Regions from separate parts of the Streptomyces sp. NBC_00328 genome, predicted to be linked through region 1. Evidence: riboswitches for the same ligand, from Rfam matches in the RefSeq annotation. Region 1 holds a riboswitch; the other holds the start of a gene.
What was found. Region 1 has a riboswitch for cyclic di-AMP ahead of OG485_RS04065 (NlpC/P60 family protein). Riboswitches for the same ligand answer to the same signal wherever they lie in the genome.
Positions count from the first base shown of each region.

Region 1 (3,201 bases):
CGGTCCAGTGCGAGGCGTGCGGGAACGTCGCGAGGTGGAGAGGTGTCATGCGAGGCTCTGCGCGGATGTCCGCCGATGATGTGTCCCGGTCCCGGGCGAGCGGCGCCCCCGTGGCGCTGCGTCCGTGTCACGTCGTCCGCCCGGACGCGGGTCCCGCGCGTGCCGCCGTACTGATCCTTCACGGTGGAACCGTCGACAGCAAGGACCCGTTGCGGCCGTGGAATGTGGCACGCGCCCGGATGCGGCCGTTCGTGCGCTCCGTGACGCGGGCCCTGCCGGACGGGAACGCGTTCGTCGGGCAGGTGCGCTACCGCTACCGGGGGTGGAACGGCGTGGACGCCGACCCCGTCGCCGACGTTCTGCGGGCACTGGATGAACTCGCCGCTCTGGTGGGGGAGGTGCCGGTCGTGCTCGTGGGCCATTCGATGGGCGGGCGCGCGGCCCTGCGGGCCGCGGCCGTGCCCCAGGTCCGGGCCGTGGTGGCGCTGGCGCCTTGGTGCCCGGAGGGTGAGCCGGTGGCCCACCTCCGGGGCAAACGCGTGATCGTGCTGCACGGCGACCGGGACCGGGTCACCGACCCCGCGGAGTCGTTCGCCCTCGTCCGCCGGGCCGCGGAGGCGGGATCCTCCGCGAACGCCGTGCGGGTCGAGGGCGGTGACCACGCCATGCTCCGGCGCGCGGGGACCTGGCACAGAGCCACCGGTGCGACGGTCGCCGATCTGGTGACCCGGATCGGCGCTGGGCTCGACCCGCTCCCCGCCGAACGGCCGGGTGGCGAACCCGGCGTCCTCTAGCAGCCGGTCACCGGTTGGCGTTCGGCGGTCGTTGCCGCCAGATGTGTCCGGCCCGTCCTCGGCCTCCGGTCGCGTTCGGCCGGCCGTCAGGGGCCGCGTGTGTCGAGCCGGTCGTCGGGGTCCGGGGTGGGGGAGAAGGGGCGTCGGGCGCCGGACGACGGCCGTGCGGTGGACGCGGGAAGCGGGGCGCCCGTCGACGGATCCCAGCTGAGGATCCACTCGAAGTCGCGTTGCAGCCGACGGGCCTCGCTTCGCACGAGCGTCGGTATGTCGCCGCGTTCGGAGATCAGTTGGGCATAGATCGGCGCATCGTGCACGTGGGGATCCTCGACTCGCTCTCGTGGTCTGACGTGCCTCGACGGTACGGCCGGCACGTGGCCGCAGTGGTCATCCGGCCAGCTCGGCCAGAACTGATCAAGGTGTGACCGATGGGTGCCGTCGATGTCGAACGACATGCCAGGGAACGTCAGTTCTGTGCACGCTTTCGACACATCCGGGGCGGCTGGGCGGGTGACCGGCGGACCTGGACGACCCGGCCCCGTGCGGTCGGCCGGCCGTCGGGGTGGAGCGGGGCGGTCCGGCCGGGCGGGGGGTTCGGGGTGGGGCCGGGACGGTCATCGGGCCCCGAGCGCCCAACATCCTTGCTCAGCGGCTTTTTCGAGCACGGCCCGTGTCCTCACCGTCGCGCTGCGAGGTGATGCGATGAAGGTCACGAAAATGTATCGGACATCTGGGACGTGGATCTTCACATCGGGTGCACAACATGGCTAAGTTGGCGACCGGGCCGCCCGACTCCCTCCGGCGAAGCTCGCCGGGCGGCGCGGCCTCCGCCGAATCCTGCCTGTCCTCGTGGCAGCTGGAGCCGGGGACCCACCGAACTTGGGGTGAATCGGCCAACTGCCTTACGGGGTAGGGGCCGTAGGGCATACCTTCCGGAATCGTCCGCCCGAACCCGACAGCTAACCCGGTAGGCGGACGACGGAAGGAGCACCACTCCATGGCGCCGGAACGCACCCCGCCCAGCGGCGAAGAAGTCGCCCGACGGCTCTCGTCCCTCTACGACCAGGCGGAGCTCGCCACCGGTAAATTCAACGGGACCCGCGCCTCGGCGAACTCCACCCGCAGGCCGGGCCGACGGGGCTCCGGTCAGGGGGGCGGGGGTTCCGATCCCGCCCAGGAAGACCTGATGCGGCAGTTGTACGACGGGGCACGCTCCCGGTACGGACCCTCGGCTCCGGCCACCCTTCCGGCCGACAGGCAGCCGGAGCGCGGCGGCGAGAGTGCCCGTCCGAGGGAGGGCGCGAAAGGCCCCAAGGGGTCCGCGGGGGAACTTCCGACGGTGTATCAGCTGGAGCAGATCGTCCGGCCCGTCGCCGAGTTGACAGCGGCACCGATGCGCGAGCTGACCGCCGGCCCGGCTTCGGAGCCGGCCGCGCGCCCCGTCCTGGAGCTGACCGCGGGTCCGGTGGCCGGGACGACGGCCGGTCGCGCCCCGGCGCCGGGAGCCGAGGCCGTGGGCCGTGCGGCGCTTCCCGCGGGGTCCGCTCCGGAGGCCGCCCCACAGAAGTCCTCGCCGCACGTCAAGAAGCAGACCGCCCGGCGCAAGCTCGCCGCCGCACAGGAGCTGATGGCACGGAACGCGGCACGGCAGAGCATGCCCGTCGCGCAGGCCCCGGCGATCGAGTACCGGCCGGTGGAGGAACCCCGGCTCCCGTCCTTCCCGTCGGTTGGTCAGACGGGTTCCTTCCCGTCGGTTGGTCAGACGGGTTCCTTCCCGTCGGTCGGTCAGACCGGTTCGTTTCCGTCGGTCGGTCAGACCGGTTCGTTTCCGTCGGTCGGTCAGACGGGGTCGTTCCCGGCAGCCGGCCCGACCGGCACGTTCCCGTCGGTCGGTCAGACACCCGTGTTCCAGCCGGCGCCCCAGCCCGCCCCGTACGAGCCCACGCCCCAGCCCGCGGCACCCCAGCCGGCGCCCATGCCCACGGTCTTCGACACGGGCTCCATGCCCCGGGCGTACGAGGCGGCGCCTCCGACCGGCGAGTACAAGTCGGTCCTCCTGCCCCTCGGGTACGAGCCGCCGCCCCCGCCCTCCGAGTACACGTCGGTGCTCCTGCCCCTCGCGTACGAGACGGCGGCCCCTCCCAGCTCGTACCAGCCGGCTCCGATGCCCCCGGTGAGCGAGCCGGTGCCTCAGCCTCCGGTGTACGAGCCGGCACCGGGTCCCGTCGCGTATCAGCCGGCCCCCGCGCCTCCGGCGAACCAGCCGCCGCCCCCGCCGGCCGACGACGCCTGGCGGCAGTCGCTGCGGCCGGCCGGCCAGCAGCAGGCCTGGCCCGCCGCTCCCGGAGCCGTCGACACGAACCCCGGGTTCAGTATCGACAGTCTCGTCGCGCCCGCCGCCCCGCCG
Region 1 covers NZ_CP108013.1:964,528-967,728, reverse strand. The annotation lists gene OG485_RS04075 (alpha/beta fold hydrolase) at 48-794, shown strand; gene OG485_RS04070 (hypothetical protein) at 881-1,111, opposite strand; cyclic di-AMP (ydaO/yuaA leader) riboswitch at 1,613-1,784, shown strand; gene OG485_RS04065 (NlpC/P60 family protein) at 1,792-3,201, shown strand, end outside.

Region 2 (3,201 bases), 3.4 Mb from region 1:
ATCGACTTGTAACCAGCGTTCGAGTGCGACTACCTTCACCCATCAACGCGGCGCCTGCGCTTCTTGGTTCACAGGGGCCGCGGTACTCCCTGCTGTCACTCGAAAGGCTTTCGTATGCTCTCCGGGAACGGCCGTCACCGTCGCCCTCGTCAGGCCCCTGCACTCATGGTCGCCGCAGGGGTGACCGGATCGGCGATCGTCATCCCGCTGCTCGCCGCGGCGAGCGCGAGCGCGGCCGACGGGAACACCTGGGACCGGGTGGCGCAGTGTGAGAGCGGTGGCGCGTGGAGCGCCGACCAGAGCAACGGGTACTACGGCGGCCTCCAGCTCGACCAGGAGAACTGGGAGGCGCACGGCGGCCTCGACTACGCCCCGAGGGCCGACCAGGCCAGCCGCTCGCAGCAGATAGCCGTCGCCGAGAAGGTGCTCGCCGACAAGGGCCTCGCGGCCTGGCCGACCTGTGGGCCGCTCTCGGGTCTCAGCAAGGACGCGGCCGGCGTCAGCGTCGACACGGGCGTGGCCGGCGATGCCTCGAACGGCGAGGACGAGTCCGGTTCGTACGTCTCGTCCGGACTGGCGACTTCGCCCAGTACGTCACCTTCAGGTGATTCTTCCGCTTCGTCTGATTCGGATGACTCCTCGGACGCGGCCGGCAGCACCGCGGAGCCCAGCGCCTCGCAGAGCTCCGACGGCTCGGACGCGGCGACCGGCAAGGGTGGCAAATCGGCCAAGTCCGGTCAGAAGCATGCTTCTTCGAGCCCCTCCGACACCCCGAGCACCGGCACCGGGCGGCACCGCGGCGGGGATGCCGCGGAGAGCGCGACCGGCGGCAGCGCCGACAGCACCGCCGGGCGGCATGCCGCGAGCGCCTCGAGCGACACCGCGTACGTCGCGGACGTCACGGACGTCATCGGCAACCTCTGGAAGGTTTCCGGCGGGCTGGACCTCGGAGGCGGATGGGCCGACCTGCCCACCGCCGACGCGACTGCGACCGACAGCGCTCCCGGCCTCGTCGCACCTGGTCAGAGCATCGCGGACACTGCCGAAACGGTGCAAAACTAGCGGGAGTTCGCGTCCTGGTTCGCTGGGGAATGTCCCATTTGATGCAAGTGAGACATGGGTCTCAGAAGCCCTGATCGTCTTTGAATTTCCGCCGATCGACTGCTTACGGTCGTGACTGCTCGCCACAGCGGGCCCCGACGGTCGCAACGCCGAATCCTGCCAGCGGCCGTACGGGAACAGTCGTCGCGTCATGCGCCGTAGGCAGGAGCGGGGGACCCAAGGTAAGTGCCGGGCCCGGGAGTTGAGAGACATCCGGGAACGGCTTGGGGTGAAGCCGCGCGTCGGACGTCCTGGAGACAGGACCGAAGGCAGCGCGGCCGGGCAACTCAACCGGCCCGAACCCGACAGCTCACCTCGCAGGCGTCGGTGAGGGGATCTCTCCATGCTGTTCTCCAGCAAGGGCAAGCACCGCCGCCCGAACAAGGCCACCCGCGTCGCCACGCTCGCCGGTGTCACCGGTGTCGCCATCGCCGCTCCGCTGATGGCGGCCGGCAGCGCCTCCGCCGCCACCGCCTCCGAGTGGGACGCCGTCGCCCAGTGCGAGGCCGGCGGCAACTGGTCGATCAACACCGGCAACGGCTACTACGGCGGACTCCAGTTCTCGTCCTCCACCTGGGCCGCGTACGGCGGCACCGCCTACGCCTCGACCGCCGACCAGGCGTCGAAGTCGCAGCAGATCACCATCGGCGAGAAGGTCCTCGCCGCGCAGGGCAAGGGCGCCTGGCCGTCCTGCGGTGTCGGCCTGTCCGGCACCACCTACGGCGGCGGCTCGGCCCCGGCGGCCCCGGCGGCCCCGTCCACCTCCTCCTCCTCGAGCGCCTCGCAGAGCGCCCCGGCCACCCGTTCGACGGAGCAGCCCGCCTCGCGTTCCGCGGAGCGCCCCGCCGTCCAGAAGACCGTCACCACCCCGACCGGCAAGAAGGTCAAGAAGGGTGACGGCGAGTACGAGGTCGTCAAGGGCGACACCCTCAGCTCGATCGCCGAGAAGAAGCACGTCAAGGGCGGCTGGCAGAAGCTGTTCAAGCTGAACAAGGACATCGTCGCCGACGCCGACTTCATCTACCCGGGCCAGCAGCTGCACCTGCGCTGAGTACCGCGGCGCGCCGGTGCCGTGTGGTCGCCTTCGGCGGAGGGCGGCCATCTCCCGGGCGGCGCGCGGGTGCCTTCCGGGCCGGATTCCGGCCCGACGACAGTTCCCCTCCCGAACCGGGCCTTTTTGGGAAAGGCCCGGTGAGGGTCCCCGTTCCCACGGGCTCCCCGCTCCGGTGCGTGTTCCCCCGCACGCGCCGGAGCGGGGTTTTTCATTTCTTTTTTTGTTCCGTTCAGGAACAATATGTACGCTCAGTTCCGCTCAAGGGGTGGTCGATCGGCTGGCCGATCCCCGTGGGCCGGTTAGGCTCATCCCGCAGGGCTGCCAAGTCCTGCGTACCCGTGTCACATCCCATAAAGGAGATGCTCGTGCCGTCCATCGACGTCGTCGTAGCCCGGGAAATCCTGGACTCCCGAGGCAACCCCACGGTCGAGGTCGAGGTCGGCCTCGACGACGGCAGCACGGGTCGTGCCGCCGTTCCGTCCGGCGCCTCCACCGGAGCCTTCGAGGCCATCGAGCTTCGCGACGGTGACCCCAACCGCTACCACGGCAAGGGTGTCGAGAAGGCCGTCCTCGCCGTCATCGAGCAGATCGGCCCGGAGCTCGTCGGCTACGACGCCACCGAGCAGCGCCTGATCGACCAGGCCATGTTCGACCTGGACGCCACCGACAACAAGGGCTCGCTCGGCGCCAACGCCATCCTCGGCGTCTCGCTCGCCGTCGCGCACGCCGCCTCCGAGGCGTCCGACCTGCCGCTCTTCCGCTACCTGGGCGGCCCGAACGCGCACCTGCTGCCCGTTCCGATGATGAACATCCTGAACGGCGGGTCGCACGCCGACTCCAACGTGGACATCCAGGAGTTCATGATCGCCCCGATCGGCGCGGAGTCCTTCTCCGAGGCCCTGCGCTGGGGCGCTGAGGTCTACCACACCCTCAAGAAGGTGCTGAAGACCAAGGGCCTGTCCACCGGCCTCGGCGACGAGGGCGGCTTCGCCCCGAACCTGGAGTCGAACCGCGCCGCCCTCGACCTCATCCTCGAGGCCATCAAG
Region 2 covers NZ_CP108013.1:4,344,593-4,347,793, reverse strand. The annotation lists gene OG485_RS18935 (transglycosylase family protein) at 166-1,062, shown strand; cyclic di-AMP (ydaO/yuaA leader) riboswitch at 1,246-1,440, shown strand; gene OG485_RS18930 (transglycosylase family protein) at 1,445-2,152, shown strand; gene eno (phosphopyruvate hydratase) at 2,515-3,201, shown strand, end outside.
Region 2: another riboswitch for cyclic di-AMP. It lies ahead of OG485_RS18930 (transglycosylase family protein); the one in region 1 lies ahead of OG485_RS04065 (NlpC/P60 family protein).